Regions from separate parts of the Clostridioides sp. ES-W-0016-02 genome, predicted to be linked through region 2. Evidence: riboswitches for the same ligand, from Rfam matches in the RefSeq annotation. Region 2 holds a riboswitch; each other region holds the start of a gene.
What was found. A riboswitch is a leader RNA that binds a small molecule or an ion and turns the genes downstream of it on or off. The one in region 2 is predicted to bind S-adenosylmethionine.

Region 1 (4,281 bases), 1.4 Mb from region 2:
ATGACTTTATGAAACTAGTTCATGGAACAGAAGATGTTGGAAATGATATAGGTAGTGGTTTTAGAAAAATGATAAAAGACATGAATGATAGATTAGGAATAACAGGAAATAATAAAAAATAGTAGAATAACCTGCCAATATCAACAATAAAAATTATTTTATAAAGCGCTGTAAAGCCACACGAACACTATGTTTGTGTGGCTTTATGTGTTTCTATTTTAGTTGCTTAAAAATTCCGTTTTACGCCTATTTGATTTCAATATTCAATGATGGCTTATAAAAACAGTAAAAAAATATAAAACGAGAAATTTTCAGGTATAGTATCTAATCGAATTTTTAGCCTTGTTTTGTTGCCACATACAGGATAGCGTATCTACTCTATTTTTATAATGCTTTACTTTATTTCGATAAATAATTTAGAACACGATTATTAAAATCTTTTGCTTCCTCATACGCAGCATGTCCAAGACCTTTATATATAAATAATTCGCTGTCCTTAATTTTATCAGTTAATTCAACAGAAGAAGTTACACCAACTATCTTATCGTTATCGCCCCCAATTATCAAAGTGGGACATATAATATTATTCAACTCCATATATGCATCATGCTGAATACAAGAGGATGCTTGTATGAGAAACCGTCTAAAATCTTTAGGTTTACCGATTTTCCCAAGCAAGGGGTAAAGAAAACGATATTTTTTTAGATAATTCTCTGAATAAGAATTTTCTGATATGTCAATCATTAGATACTTATATTTTTCTTGCTCTGCCAATGTAATCCAATTCCCAACAACTTCTTGTATGTTTTTATTCTGCTTTGATAGCGTAACTGCTAGTACGAGTTTCTCAATTAAATCGGGATAATCAATAGCAAGGTATTGTGCTATCATTCCACCTTGAGAAATACCTAAAACTTTAGCTTTAGTGATACCAAGTATTTTCATGGCTTTCGCTTGGTCTTTAGCCATATCTCGTGTAGAATAACCTTCTTTTAAATGGTTTTTTCTGCTAAAAACATATACTTTATAGTCTTTGGCGTACATGCGATATGCGATAGCCATTGTAATAGCCATTCTTTTGACTGTGGTTAATCCATCGCCTAGTCCAGGAAGCATGATTAAAATATCACTACCATTTCCAAAAGAGATATAGTCCATATCTGTATCGTCAATGCTGACGCATCCACCTTTTGCCTTCCAAAACATAACTGTATCCTCCTTTTATTTTAAAAGCCCCATTTTTAATATTTCCAGATATTCTGTTAGACTTTTTACATATTCATTTTGTATGTGTTCGAATGAATAGTTATCTATTTGAGTACTTACTAAAAAAGAATCGTTAAAACCTTTTAGAAACCACTTCAAAATGTCGATAGTTTTCTGCTTATGCCAACGAAAATTACTCAAATCAATATCTTTAACTAGATTGTCATATACATCAAATTCCTTAATACTATATCGTTCTATGGTCTTTTGGTAAATCTCAGTATCACTTCTTGTAAATGCACCTATTAACAATTTTGCTTTTTCAGGATTTTGAATATACCAAGAAAATTCTAAAGCAGAATATTCAATTATTCGTTGGAATAACTCTGGTGAAATGGCGATTGTCTTTTTTTCTAAACTTTCAATAAAGTCTGCTGTGACGATATCAAGTATGAAAAAATACAATTCTTCTTTAGTAGAAAAATATTTAAACAAGCTACCTTTACTAATACCAGAGCTTTTAACTATTCTATTGGTGGAACTATTTGTATAACCATATGTTGCAAATTCAGATATTCCCACACTAATAATATTCCTTTGTTTGTCTTCATTAAGCTCAAAAAATAATTTTGTAGGCATGATATCTCCTTATGTAATGACCGACTGGTCATTTCCGTTGTACAATATTAGTGACCATGTGGTCACTGATATTTAGTATACTTATTAGTCACTTACTTGTCAATGAGTTTTTCAAAAAAATGTTACAAGTGGAGATATTATAATGCTTTATTACAATCTTTTCTTACATAGTGACGTATTTGGTTTTTGCCTGCCAACGAGACTGTATTTAAAGTTCCAATAACTCCAGTTCAGATGATTAATATTTTCACAAATATTTAATTCGCATTTTAAAATAGTTCGTTTTTATTTTTTACTCCAAGTTCTTTGCAAATAAGTTCTTTATATGCTTCTACTTTTGCTGGAAAATCACTAACATTCTACTCGAAGAAATCCACATCCAAATAGAAATTAGATAGAACAAGTATCAGTTTTGTCAAAATAATTGAAAGAGTAGTATCTTGATATCCATTTTCTAAACTGATATGAGGTTTTATGAACTTTGTTTTCAATTCAGAATAATAAAAAATAAAAATTTCAAATAAATTTATTGACAAATATTATTAATAAATATATTATATATAACATAGCAAGAAATGATAATCGAATCAAATTAAATAACGTCTTATCAAGAGTGGTGGAGGGACTGGCCCTTTGAAACCCGGCAACCAGTATATTTTATATACATTGGTGCTAAATCCTGCAACTAATATAGTTGATAGATGAGTATAAATAGCTTTCTAAGCCTGAGTTTATACTCAGGCTTTTATTTTGTTAGATACAAATTTAAAATACATAAATAAAAATAAACATACAAATTGAGCAGAATATGTGGGGAGGAAATTTTATGATTAGCATAAAAAATGTTAATAAGTATTATGGAAAGACTCAAGTACTTAAAGATGTAAGTATTGAGATAGAATCTGGAGAAATTTTTGGAATAATAGGTCATAGTGGTGCTGGAAAATCAACACTACTTAGATGTATAAATGGGCTAGAAGAATATCAAGAAGGTAGTGTGCTTGTATCTAATAAGGAAGTAAAGTCATTAAATGAAAAGCAAATGAGGGATTTAAGAAAAGAGCTAGGTATGATTTTTCAACACTTTTCATTACTTGAAAGAAAAACAGTGTTTGATAATGTAGCATTACCTTTAGAGTGCTTTGGATATACAAAGGCAGAAATAAAAAAAAGAGTTTTAGAGTTACTAGAAGTGGTTGGTATATCTGAAAAGAAAAATGATAAACCAAGAAACTTAAGTGGTGGTCAAAAACAGAGAGTTGCAATTGCTAGGGCTTTAGCACTAAACCCACAAGTACTTCTTTGTGATGAAGCAACTTCAGCACTAGACCCAAATACTACAAAATCAATTCTTTCATTACTTGAAGATATAAACAAAAACCTAGGAATAACAATAATAGTTGTAACTCACCAAATGGAAGTTATAAAACAAATTTGTGGAAGAGTGGCAATAATGGAAAATGGAGAGGTATTAGAAATAGGAGATACAGAAGAAATTTTCTTGAGAAATACTAAAGGACTTAGAAAATTAATAGGTGAAGAAAGTATAATTTTACCAAAAGGAACAAATATAAAAATACTATTCCCTAAAGACATTTCTAATGAAGCTATTATTACAACAATGGCAAGAGAGTTAAACATAGATGTATCTATAATATTTGGGAAATTAGAACAATTTAAAGAAGATATTTTAGGTTCACTTATTATAAATGTTTCAGATAAAAGTGGAGATAAAGTAAAACAGTATCTTACAGATAAGGACATAAGATGGGAGGAAATGATAAATGAATAGTCTAATTGATTTTTTAACAACACTATTTCCAAATGCATTACTACAAACTTTATATATGGTCATAGTACCAACTGTAGTGGCAACAATATTAGGATTTATACTAGCAATTATATTAGTAGTGACAAAACCAGATGGATTAAAACCAAATAGTACGATTAATAGTGCACTAGGATTTATAGTAAACATATTTAGAAGTTTCCCATTTATGATACTTATAGTTGCAATGATTCCAATAACAAGATTAATTGTTGGAACAAGTATAGGAGAAACTGCTGCAATAGTACCAATAACTATTGGTGCAGCACCATTTATCGCTAGGATTATAGAAAGTTCATTAAACGAAGTTGATAAGGGACTAATAGAGGCTGCCAAATCTTTTGGAGCTACAAAAAAACAAATAGTATTTAAAGTTATGATAAAAGAAGCAATGCCTTCAATAGTATCTGGAATTACATTATCAGTAATTTCTATACTTGGCTATACAGCTATGGCAGGTGCAGTAGGAGCTGGTGGACTAGGTAATATAGCTCTTATTTACGGATACCAAAGATTTGACACAGCAGTAATGGTTTATACAGTAATAGCACTTGTAATACTAGTTCAAATAATACAAGGTTTAGGAAATCTAGCTTATAAGAAACTAA
Region 2 (4,281 bases):
CTCTTGACCAGTTGCAAATCCAGAACCTATTACAGTCGCTACATATGCTCCAGCAAAACTTATAACCATTTTGATGTTTATTTTATCCGACATACACACTACTCCCTCCTAAATAAAATAAATTTTTTAATAAGTAAAATTTAATGTAAGTTTATTAAGACTATATTAGTTGTATTATTGATGCTTTTCAATATTTTTTGAATTATTTAACATTACTTAACGAAATCTTAACCAGTTTTTAACATATTCCTTCTACTATGTATTAATTTAATGCAATATTATATAATGAAATATATTAATCTCACTAAATAATGTTTATTTATTATATGATTGAAAATTAGTATTTATTAAATATATTTAATCATAAAATAAAAAACTGCTAAAACGTAATTTTAAAATTACATTCTAGCAGCTTCTTATCTAAGCATTATTCACCTAATGCATCTTTTCTTAATTGTTCTACTTTATCAGTTCTTTCCCATGGTAAATCTATATCCGTTCTACCAAAGTGACCATAAGCAGCAACCTTTTTGTAAAGAGGCTTTCTTAAATCTAAATCTCTTATTATTGCTCCTGGTCTTAAATCAAAGTGTTTGTTTACTAGTTCAACAAGCTTCTCTTCTGAAACTTTACCTGTCCCAAAAGTATCTATAAATATAGATAATGGTCTAGCTATACCTATAGCATATGCAAGTTCTATCTCACATTTATCTGCAAGTCCAGCCGCAACAATATTTTTAGCAACATATCTAGCAGCATAAGCAGCAGATCTATCAACTTTTGTAGGGTCTTTTCCTGAAAAAGCTCCTCCACCATGTCTAGAATATCCACCATAAGTGTCTATTATTATTTTTCTTCCTGTAAGACCTGTATCCCCTTGAGGTCCTCCTATAACGAATCTGCCTGTTGGGTTTATATAAATTTTAGTATCTTCATCAAGTAATTCAGCTGGTATAACTGATTTTATAACATGCTCAATTAAATCTTGTCTTATCTTATCATTTGATACTGTTTCACAATGCTGAGCTGATATAAGAACTGTATGTACTCTTACAGCTTTATTTCCTTCATATTCAACAGTAACTTGAGTTTTTCCATCTGGTCTTAAATAATCAACTAAACCTGTCTTTCTAACTTCTGTAAGTCTTCTTGATAATTTATGAGCTAATGATATTGGAAGTGGCATTAATTCTGGAGTTTCATTACATGCAAATCCAAACATTATACCTTGGTCTCCAGCTCCTACTTTTTCTATTTCTTGTTCTATTTCTTCTCCAGTCTTACTTTCTAGACCTTCATCAACTCCCATAGCTATATCTCCAGATTGTTCATCTATAGAAGTTATAACTGCACAAGTGTCACAGTCAAATCCATATTTTGCTCTTGTATATCCAATTTCTTTTACTGTTTCTCTTACTAATTTAGGTATATCTACATAAGCAGATGTACTTATTTCTCCAGCTACTAAAACTAAGCCTGTTGTTACTGTAGTTTCACAAGCTACTCTAGATTGTGGGTCTTTTTCTAACAATGCATCTAATATTGAATCTGATATTTGGTCACATATCTTATCAGGATGTCCTTCTGTAACTGATTCTGACGTAAATAAATGTCTTGCCATTTTTGTTCCTCCTTATTCATTCTTAATTTTTATTATAGGTTTTACCTTATCTTCAATTCTTAGAAATTTTACTCAAAATAAAAAACCTCTCCTTATAAGAAGAGGTTAATAATCGTAATCGCATACTAATTAACTGACCTCATCTTTCAAGACTTTTGTCTTGTAGGAATTAGCACCTTTTCCCATTTGGGTGGTTGCTGGGCTTCACAGGGCCTATCCCTCAGCCGCTCTTGATAAGGTAATCAAGATTTAAGTTTTATTTTACTTTATTAGCTTACTATTTTTTTAAAATTTTGTCAAGATTTTTAGCCATATTTTTGCCATTACTTTTTTTGTGAGACAAATAAAATATTATCTCTATCTGAAATTTAAAGTTAGGTCTTTTTAGTGTTTTTTATTCATATATTTTTTTGAAGGGGGTGTTCCTATTGTATTTAGCTAAAGTAAATTACAGCGATGATGATGTTATACAGATGCTAAGTTCAGTTCTCAAAACCATAATTAATGAAAATACGATTGTTGTTTGCATAGGAACAGACAGGGCTATAGGTGATACTTTAGGCCCTTTAGTTGGAACAATACTTAAAAACAGTAAATTTAAATACCCCGTTTACGGTACACTAGATAACCCTATTCACGCCTTAAATATATATGAGTCTTTAGATACTATAAAAAATACACATATGCAAGGTAACTTCTTGGCTATAGATGCTTGCTTGGGGTCACAGAGTAACATAGGCAATATACAGATTAGAGAAGGACCTATCCTGCCCGGAAAAGGTGTGGGAAAAAAACTACCTCAAATAGGAAATTATTCTATAGTAGGGATTGTAGATAAAATTGATGAAAATAACAGACTTTCATTTAATAATATACGTCTTAGCTTTATACTAGACTTAGCTGAAACAATAGCCTTAGCACTATTGGTATCTACTTAAATCTTATATAAGGTAACTGATAAAATTTTTTGTATTAAAAAGGTAGATACTATAGAGTATTTAATTTAATAAATACTCCAAATTATCTACCTTTTTATTTTGATATTTATTCTTCTGTTTTAATGCTTTTCATTTTTAAAAATTTTATTTTTCTACTAGAGCAAACATTAACTCACCTTTACAGACAAGTTCTTCACCAACATAAGCTTTAGCATCTGCTTTTGCTATATTTCTTCTAAGCGTTGTCATTTCAACTTCCATAGTCAATGTATCTCCTGGTCTTACTTCTCTCTTGATTCTAACTTTATCAATACCAGCAAATACACCTAATTTCCCTTTATTTTCTTCCAAAGACATCATTGCTACTCCACACACTTGTGCTAGAGCTTCTACTATCAGCACTCCTGGCATCAATGGGTAATTTGGAAAATGACCTTGAAAAAATGGTTCATTAACTGTTACATTTTTTATACCAACAGCTCTTTTTCCAACTTCTAACTCTGTAATCTTGTCCACTAATAAAAATGGATATCTATGTGGTATTAGTTCTTTTATTTCATCTATATTTAACATTTTAAACTCTCCTAATTATTTTCTTTTGAAAGACCCACCTGTTTCAAGTAAATCTATTGAGCCCAAAGCAATCCCTGTTCCTTTCGCAACACAAGATAGTGGTTCATCTGCTATTGTAACAGTTATTCCTGTTCTCTGTTCTATTATCTTATCTAATCCATATAATAATGAGCCTCCGCCAGTCATTATTATACCAACATCACCTATGTCTGCTGCTAATTCAGGTGGTGTTTTTTCTAAAACAGCATGAGTTGCAACAACTATTTGTTCAACACATTCTCTAAGGGCTTCTAACATTTCTGCTGAGTTTATAGTTATAGAACTAGGAAGACCTGTAATCAGATTTCTTCCTGTTATTTTCATATACTTTTCTTCTTCTCTCTTAAATGCAGAACCAATTTCAAACTTAATTTTTTCTGCGGTTCTTTCTCCAATAAGAAGATTATGTTGTTTTTTCATGTACTTAACTATAGCATCATCAAATCGGTCTCCGCCAACTTTTATAGATTCACTTACAACTGCTCCCCCTAGTGATATTACGGCTATATCTACAGTTCCTCCACCAATATCTATAATCATATTACCATTAGGTTGTGATATGTCTACACCAGCTCCTATAGCTGCTGCTATTGGCTCTTCTATGATATACACTTCTCTAGCCCCAGCTTGTCTAGTAGCATCCTCTACTGCTCTCTTTTCTACTTCTGTAACACCTGTTGGCACACATACCATAATTCTAGGCATGAAAAATCTTCCAAATCCCTTTTTATCAACTATCTTATCTATAAAAGATTTTAACATCTTCTCAGTTACATCATAATCTGAAATTACACCATCTCTTAAAGGTCTTATTGCAACTATATTTCCTGGTGTTCTTCCTATCATTTTTTTAGCCTCTTCTCCTACAGCTAAAACAGAATCTGTTCTGTTGTCTATTGCAACAACAGATGGTTCTTCTAAAACGATTCCCTTACCACTAACATAAACAAGTACATTTGCAGTACCTAAATCTATGCCTATATCAGCTCCAGCCATTTTTTCAACTCCTTCATTTATATATTAGATTATATTATAAGCCTATTTATTAATACTCCTATAATAAAGCATATACAAAAATCTCGCTTTAATCAAGAGAAAATAAATGTTTTG
Region 3 (4,281 bases), 1.8 Mb from region 2:
CAATTCATCATTATTTTTCAAAGTTTCAATATTTACAGTAGTGTGTCTTGAATGTGGAGCAAAAAACTCTTTTTCAAATCCATCTACTATCTTACTATTTTTATCCACTTCATGCTTAAATACTCCAAAACATTTTTGACTTAATGGAAGTTTTTTTACATTGTAGTATTTGTAAAGACCTGCTTGAGCTGCCCAACATATATATAATGTCGATTTAGCCTTTCTTTTAGAATAATCCATAATATCTTTTAGTTCATCCCAATAATCAACTTCTTCAAACTCCATTTGTTCAACTGGAGCTCCTGTTATTATAAAACCATCAAAAGATTCTTTTTTTGCTTCATCAAATGTTTTATAAAAATTCTTAACATATTCATTACAACTTCTTTTACTCTCTCTTGTTGAGATTTTAATAAATTCTACAGATACATTAAAACCTGTCTTGTCTATTCTTCTAAGTAAATCTAGCTCTGTATCTATTTTTATTGGCATTAGATTTAATATAGCTATTTTAGTATCTATATTTTCTTTGTATTCTAAATCTTTATTAAAGTCTTCTTTACAAATTACATCTATTCCTTCATCTAATAATTTATTAATAACAGGTAGTCCCTTTGGTAGTATTAAAGCCATATCTTTTCACTTCTCTTTCTCTTATACTATTAGAAATTTAAAGCTTGATTTAAATCAGCTATTAAATCCTCTACATTTTCTATTCCAACAGATAATCTTATTAGGGAAGGTAATACTCCAGACGCAATTAATTGTTCTTCTGTTAATTGTCTGTGAGTAGTTGAAGCTGGATGTATAACACAAGTTCTTACATCTGATACATGAGTTACTAATGCTGCTATTTGTAGTTTTTCCACAAATTTTTTAGCATTTTCAAGTCCTCCTTTTACTCCAAATGATAAAACTCCACTACATCCTTTTGATAGATATTTCTTGGCATTTCCATAATACTTATTATTTTCAAGCCCTGGATAGTTAATCCAATCTACATTTTTATGTTTTTCTAAAAACTCAGCTATCTTAAGTGCATTTTCACTATGTCTCTCCATTCTAAGATGTAGTGTTTCAATATTTAAATTAGTAAGATATGCGTTAAATGGACTCAGGCAATTTCCATAGTCTCTAAGTAATTGAACTCTTGTTTTAGTAGCATATGCAGCATTGCCAAACTTCTCAGTATAACTTATTCCATGATATGTTGGGTCTGGCTCAACTAATTCTGGAAATTTCCCATTGTCCCAGTTAAAATTTCCACCATCTACTATAATTCCACCAACACTTGAAGCATGGCCATCTAAGTATTTTGTAGTAGAATGAGTGACTATGTTTGCTCCATATTTTAGCGGATTACAAAGTATTGGTGATGCTAATGAGTTATCAACTATAAATGGAACATTAATTCTTTTAGCTACATTTGCTATTTTTTCAAAATCTATAACTTCAAGAGTTGGATTTGCAAGTGTTTCTGCAAATACAACTTTAGTATTTTCATTTGCAAGTTCTACTATTTCATCTTCGCTTGCATCTAAATCAAATGATATTAAATCTATTCCAAATTTTTTAAGACTAGGCCCTAATAAATTAAATGTTCCTCCATATACTTTTGAAGAACAAAGTATACTATCTCCAGATTTACATATATTTAAAACTGCTAACATATTTGCAGATTGACCTGATGATACAGCAACAGATGATACTCCTCCCTCTAACAAACTTATCTTTTCTTCAAAAGCTTGAACTGTAGGATTACTTATTCTGGAATACATATGACCATCAGCTTTTAAATCAAATAAGTCAGCAAGTTGGTCTATACTACTATATTTAAAAGTTGTACTTTGATATAAAGGTAAAACTCTTGGTTCTCCATTTCCTGGCTTATAATTTCCTTGCACACATATTGTTTCTTTGTTATACATTTTTGTATCCCCCTTAGATTTTAATTAAGAAAATTAAACTATTTGTCAGATGAGATTTAAAATAAATAAAGCCTGAGTATATAACTCAGGCTCTGTATAAGCTTAATTATACTCATCTCTCAGCTTTCGCCGCAGGATTTAGCACCAATGTATATAAATATACTGGTTGCCGGGTTTCATAGGGCCAGTCCCTCCACCTCTCTGGATAAGATTTATTTAATTTTTCTATGTTTTATATCTTATATTTTTTTCCTAATTTTGTCAACTATTTTTCATATAATTTTCTTTTAAGAAATTTTCCAACCTCTACTTGCACTACAGACATTATAGCTAAAATCACTGTTACAAGCCACTGTGAGCTATTTAAAACAGTTAAATTAAATGCATCTCTAAAATTAGGGACAAATAATATAACTGCCATAAGCAAAGCAGAAGTTAAAAATGAGATTAAAAGAAATGGGTTTTTAGCACTATTTCTAGTAAACATAGAATCTGTATTTGAACGCTGGCTAAATGCACGCAACATTTGTGAAAATGCTAATACACAGAATGCCATTGTTTGACCTACAGTATGGTTTCCTATATTAAGACCAATTTTATATGCTAAAATGGTCATTATTGCTACAAATATCCCCTGAGTAATAACTCTTTGTACAAGGTTTTTTTCAAACAAACTTTCTGATTTAACAGGCTGATGCTTCATTATATTTCTACTTGGTGGGTCAACTCCAAGAGCAAGAGCTGGAAGAGTTGCTGTTGCAAGGTTTACCCATAGAATATGCACAGCAAGAAGTGGAGTATCCCAGTTTAACAATATTGCAACAAATAGTGTAAGTATCTCTGCTATATTTCCAACAAGCAAGAATTGTATAACCTTTTGTATATTTCTATATACACGTCTACCTTCTTTTATTGCATATGCAATTGTGGTAAAACTATCATCCATTAAAATCATATCTGAAGAATCTTTTGCCACATCTGTACCACTTATACCCATAGCTATACCAATATCAGCAGACTTTAATGCAGGGGAGTCATTTACCCCATCTCCAGTCATTGCTGGTACTTCTCCAATTCTTTTTAGAGACTGTATAATTCTAAGTTTATCAAATGGTGATACACGAGCAAATACTGTCACATTTTTAACAGCTTTATCAAGTTCATCATCACTTAAATTATCAAGTTCATCACCAGATATAACAGTATTTCCTTCATTCCAAATTCCAAGTTCATGAGCTATTGTTGTGGCAGTGACTTTATGGTCACCTGTTATCATTATGGTTCTTATGCCCGCTTCTTTACAAGTTTTTACTGCATCAGTTACCTCGGTTCTTGGTGGGTCAATCATACCAACTATACCAATAAATGTCAAATCATATTCTATGTTTTCACTATCTTCCTTTGGTATCGATAGAATTTCACGCTTAGCAAAACCAAGTACACGTAATGCATCTTTAGACATAGTAAGACATAATTCGTGTATGTTTTTTTTGTCCATCTCTGTAATGTTTCTTTCACCTTTTGATGTTAATATTTTGGTACATAAATGGAGAAGTTCATCCACTGCACCTTTAGTATATGCTGTGATTTTTCCATCTATATCATGAACAGTTGTCATACATTTTCTGTCAGAATCAAAAGGTTGCTCAAATACACGTGGATATTTCTCTTCAAGAGCTTCTTGATCTATTCCAAATTTATTAGCCATAAAAATCAATGAACCTTCTGTTGGATCACCTAATATTTCATCTTTTTTATCTGGATTTATACATGCATCGTTACAAAGTGCACCAGCATAAACAAGCTCTTTATATACTAGTGGATGTTTCTCAGACGCAGTATCTATTGATGTTACTTTTCCAGATTCAAAATCGCCATTTACAGCAATATGTGTAACAGTCATTTTATTTAAGGTTAATGTACCAGTTTTATCACAACATATTACTGTAGCTCCTCCTAATGTTTCAACTGCTGGCAACTTTCTAATCAAAGCGTTTCTTTTAGCCATACGTTGCACACCTAGAGCCATTACAATGGTTGCTGTTGCAGGTAATCCCTCTGGAATGATTGATATAGCAAGTGAAATTGCAATCATAAACATTGGTAAGAGAGGTCTCTGATAAAATGCACCTATTGCAAATATAATAACGCATACAATAATACCTATAACACTTAATGTTTTTCCAACAGTATTAAGTTTACGTTTTATAGGAGTATCAAAATCATTTTGTGAATCTAAAAGATGTGCTATATTACCTACTTCTGTGTCCATCCCAGTTGCAACTACAACACCTACACCTCTACCATATGTGACAATTGAAGACGTATAGGCCATATTACTACGGTCTCCTAA
Region 4 (4,281 bases), 1.6 Mb from region 2:
TCATGATGGATGATATTGGAAAATATGAAACATTTGCAAGAGAGATTGCAGATAGATTTGTTGCATTAAGATGTTATGTAGATAAGGAAGCTTTACTAAGAAGACAACAAATTGTAGATGATAAGTTGATTAACATTACAGATGAAATTAAAAATAAATATAGTATTACTATTGTCAGTGGAATTTGTTGTATTGAAGATGTGAATGAAAAATTAAATATAGATGACTTGATAAATCGTGCAAATTTTGCACAAAAGACTGTCAAGAATAAACCTGGTACTAAGTATGCTTTCTATAATGAAAATATTCGCAAAAAAATGATTGAAGAAAATACCATTAAGAGTAGAATACATGAAGCACTCGATAGAAGAGAATTTGTTGTTTATTTTCAACCTAAAGTTAATTTACATAATCAAAAAATAGATTGTGCAGAAGCTTTAGTACGTTGGATGACACCAGACAAATGTGTGATATCTCCAGCGATATTTATTCCAATATTAGAAAAGGAATTTTTTATTAGCTTAGTAGACCAATATGTATTTGAAGAGGTATGCAGATGGATTAGAAAGAGATTAGATGAAAATGAACAAGTTGTTCCCATCTCAGTTAATGTTTCTAAGATTCAATTTTATAATGCTAAGTTTGTAGAAACTTATTCGCGTATACAAAATAAATATAATATACCTAAAAATACTATAGAAATTGAATTTACAGAAAGTGTTGCTTTTGAAAATCAAGAGCATCTTTTAGAAATTGTACATGACCTACATGAAAGTGGCTTTACTTGTTCTTTGGATGATTTTGGAAAAGGATACTCGTCTCTAAGTGTTTTGAAGGATTTACCATTTGATGTTTTAAAGCTTGACTCAATGTTTTTTAAAGAAAGTTTAAATAAAGAAAAAGAGAAGATAGTAATAAAAAATATTATACATATGATAAAAGAGTTAAATATTATAACTGTTGCTGAAGGTATTGAATATAAAGAACAGGTTGAGTTTCTTAAAGAGATTGGGTGTGATTTGGTTCAAGGGTTTGTCTTTTATAAACCAATGCCAATATTAGACTTTGAAAAAATATTAGATGAAGAAACTGTTTATAGTTTATAATAGTTAAAGTATATTTTAATATATACTAATCTAATAAAGTGCTTATAATATAAGTGCTTTATTAATTTTGTTAAATATTTAAAATGTACAGTGATACAAATATTGAGAATAACATCAATACATAATATACAATTTTATTTAAATAATTACATGAAAACTATAAATTCTTATAAGGTTTTATGTGAGGTGTAAATAATATAAAGTTATGTTTTAGAGAAGATGAACTTATTGATAGTGTTGATAGTGAATACATAAATAAAGACTATAAGTAGATTTACTTATAGTCTCTTAAACATTGTTATTTTTTCCCTGCAACCCATTTTAAGCCCCAGTTAAATTCATTATCCATTTCTCTATGTCCTTTAAAGTATTTAACTACTTTTTCAACACTAAATGTTTCATCATTTACATTTTCTATTAATGCTATTGAACACATATTATAGCCATTTTTATGCTCATCAAGCTTAACCACTAAATCAGAATCTTGTTTTTGTTTAATAGTTACAACTCCGTCAGCTTCTGACCAATTAGCCACACCTTCATAAATAAAAGCATAAATCAATATTCTTTTTATTTCTTTTATCTTGTTACCATTGATTCTTATATTTTCGCCTTGTGTATTGCTTCCTGTTCGGTCATCTCCATCTAGTTGAGCAAAAGGAGGATGTTCTAAATTGCCAAAGGAATTGCCTAACGCTTGAACAGCACCTTTTACACCATTTTTCATTTCAAACAAGCAACCTAAATCTAAATCTATATTACTATTTCTTAGAGCTCCAAAAAAGCCCTTTTTTTGTACTTTTTGATTCCAATTTAGATTAACTAAAATCTCACCTAAATCGGTATTTTCTTTTTTTGTAAGATTTATTTTTTGTCCTTTTTTCAATTCTATAGCCATAGTAATCTTCCTCCACAAACATAGATTTACTTAAATGGTAGCACTTAACAAGTCAATATTCAACAAGATTACAATAATAATATTAAAATTATACTAATTCTACTAAAAAACAGGAATTACAATTCCTTTGTATTTTTCTTCAATTAAGTTTCTTGCTTTATCTGATGTAAGAACTTCTTGTAGAACTTTAATTTTTTCACTATCTTTATCTTCACTTCTAAATGCTAAAAGATTAGCATATTCATCATTTACCGGTGCTGTGTAGATTCCATTTTTCTTAGCATCAAGACCAGCAGGTACTGCGTAAGTAGTGTCTATAAATGCAGCAGTTACATCTGGAAGAGAAGATGGTATTTGAGCAATATCTAATTCTTTGAATTGTATGCCCTTTGGATTTTCAATTATATCTTTAGGACTAACTAAATTATTTTCTTTAGGTAAAGTTAAAAGTCCTATACTTTCAAGATATCTAAGGTCTTTAGAACAAGAAGATGGATTGTTGCTTATTGCAATTGTATCTCCCTTTTTAAATTCATCAACAGATTTTATTTTGTAAGAGTAAAGTATCGCTGGGCATACATATAGTTTAGTTCCTGCCATTATTTTATAACCTTTAGCTTTAACAGCTTCTTTTAGATAAGGTTCATGTTGAAATAGATTTGCATCAATTTCGCCATTATTTAAAGCTTCATTTGGAAGTATGTAATCGTCAAAGTTCTTAACTTCTAAAGTATAACCTTTTTCTTCAATCAGTGGTTTTAGTTCCTCTAACAACTCTCCACCTGGAACTAAAGTAGCACCAACAACAATTTTTTTATCGTCTTTAGATTTTGAACATCCAACTACAGATAAAGTAAATACTAGACATAATAACAAGCTTAATAATTTTTTGAATTTCATAAAAATTCCCTCCTGAATATAATTGATTAGTTAAAAATAAAATACCCTCTTTTTATCACATCGTGAAAATAAAATAAGCCTGAGTGTAAACTCAGGCTTTAAAAGCTAATTTAAACTCATCTTTCAGTACAATACTGCAGGATTTAGCACCAATGTATATTAAAAAATATACTGGTTGCTGGGTTTCACAGGGCCAGTCCCTTCACCACTCTGGATAAGAAGTATTAATTTTTAATTATGTTATACATATTAGCATGATTTTTTGTATCTGTAAACATAATTTTATAAATATTTTAAAGTTTTTGTTATTTCTATTTAACACCCAAAATTCCAGAAACTAAAATATTAGTATCAGCACCCAAGAAATAGTCATTTATTTCAATATCATCTAAAATAGCTCTCAATGAATTCTCCTCATGCTTTGTACCAATAAGTTTATCTTCTACAAAAGATACATCACACTTCCCAAAGAAATCTCCAAAAAACTTTATACTAGTTATTATACCTTTATCAACATTTAAATTAAATTCTACATTTCCACCAGCATATTTTAATTCATTTGAAAGAGAGTATTTTGGTGAATTACCAAAATTCCAATCCCAAGTTTCATATTTTGATTTAGTAAGTTTTTCTATTTCTTCTATGTCATATTTACTTAGAGAGTAATTTGTATTACCAGTATTTGTTGAAGAAAGATAATTCATTATAGCATCTTTAAACTCAAGTATATCCATATCAGACTGTAAATGTTCGCTTATATTGGTTACACGAGACTTTACAGATTTTATGCCTTTACCTTCAAACTTTATGGGTTTTACTTTTAGTGCATTTGAAAGGTCATTTATTTCAGATGAAAATAAAAGTGTCCCATGATGCATCACTTTATTTTTATAGTTATGTTGAGCATTTCCAGAGAATTTTTTACCTTCTATAAGAAGGTCATTTCTTCCAGAAAACTCAGCATTGACATCTAAGGTTTTAAGCAAGTCTATTATTGGTTGAGTGAATCTTCTGAAATCACTAAAGCTATTATTATTACAAGCTATAAATGTAAAGTTTATATTTCCTAAATCATGAAATACAGCTCCTCCACCAGATTGTCTTCTAACAACTGGTATTGAATGTTCTTTTATATATTCTAAGTTTATTTCAGAAAGTGTATTTTGATTTTTTCCAACGATTATAGAAGGTTCATTTCTCCATAAAATAAATAAATCTTCGTCAAAGTTTTTAAGTAGATATTCTTCCATTGCTAAATTAAAATAAGGGTTTGTTTTTTCATTGTAAATTAATAACATTAAAGTAATTCCTCCATATAATTGATAAAATTTTTTTAGCTGATTTTAGTACAATTATTTTTATAATTCGACAATAATA

Region 1: it holds a riboswitch for S-adenosylmethionine, as region 2 does, so the genes downstream of both, IC758_RS07415 (methionine ABC transporter ATP-binding protein) here and metK (methionine adenosyltransferase) in region 2, are expected to answer to the same signal.
Region 3: it holds a riboswitch for S-adenosylmethionine, as region 2 does, so the genes downstream of both, IC758_RS09655 (O-acetylhomoserine aminocarboxypropyltransferase/cysteine synthase family protein) here and metK (methionine adenosyltransferase) in region 2, are expected to answer to the same signal.
Region 4: it holds a riboswitch for S-adenosylmethionine, as region 2 does, so the genes downstream of both, IC758_RS08385 (MetQ/NlpA family ABC transporter substrate-binding protein) here and metK (methionine adenosyltransferase) in region 2, are expected to answer to the same signal.

What each region holds. Positions count from the first base shown of each region.
Region 1 covers NZ_CP061361.1:1,530,750-1,535,030, forward strand. The annotation lists gene IC758_RS07395 (hypothetical protein) at 1-122, shown strand, start outside; gene IC758_RS21205 (cysteine-rich KTR domain-containing protein) at 275-373, opposite strand; gene IC758_RS07405 (alpha/beta fold hydrolase) at 400-1,206, opposite strand; gene IC758_RS07410 (TetR/AcrR family transcriptional regulator) at 1,222-1,788, opposite strand; SAM riboswitch class I at 2,447-2,553, shown strand; gene IC758_RS07415 (methionine ABC transporter ATP-binding protein) at 2,672-3,637, shown strand; gene IC758_RS07420 (methionine ABC transporter permease) at 3,630-4,281, shown strand, end outside.
Region 2 covers NZ_CP061361.1:179,483-183,763, reverse strand. The annotation lists gene IC758_RS01235 (hypothetical protein) at 1-93, opposite strand, end outside; gene metK (methionine adenosyltransferase) at 428-1,621, opposite strand; SAM riboswitch class I at 1,758-1,861, opposite strand; gene yyaC (spore protease YyaC) at 2,050-2,559, shown strand; gene fabZ (3-hydroxyacyl-ACP dehydratase FabZ) at 2,704-3,132, opposite strand; gene IC758_RS01215 (rod shape-determining protein) at 3,148-4,167, opposite strand.
Region 3 covers NZ_CP061361.1:1,988,266-1,992,546, reverse strand. The annotation lists gene IC758_RS09660 (homoserine O-succinyltransferase) at 1-633, opposite strand, end outside; gene IC758_RS09655 (O-acetylhomoserine aminocarboxypropyltransferase/cysteine synthase family protein) at 663-1,928, opposite strand; SAM riboswitch class I at 2,038-2,140, opposite strand; gene IC758_RS09650 (calcium-translocating P-type ATPase, PMCA-type) at 2,194-4,281, opposite strand, start outside.
Region 4 covers NZ_CP061361.1:1,740,276-1,744,556, forward strand. The annotation lists gene IC758_RS08375 (putative bifunctional diguanylate cyclase/phosphodiesterase) at 1-1,106, shown strand, start outside; gene IC758_RS08380 (TerD family protein) at 1,405-2,004, opposite strand; gene IC758_RS08385 (MetQ/NlpA family ABC transporter substrate-binding protein) at 2,107-2,904, opposite strand; SAM riboswitch class I at 3,018-3,125, opposite strand; gene IC758_RS08390 (lipoate--protein ligase) at 3,216-4,202, opposite strand.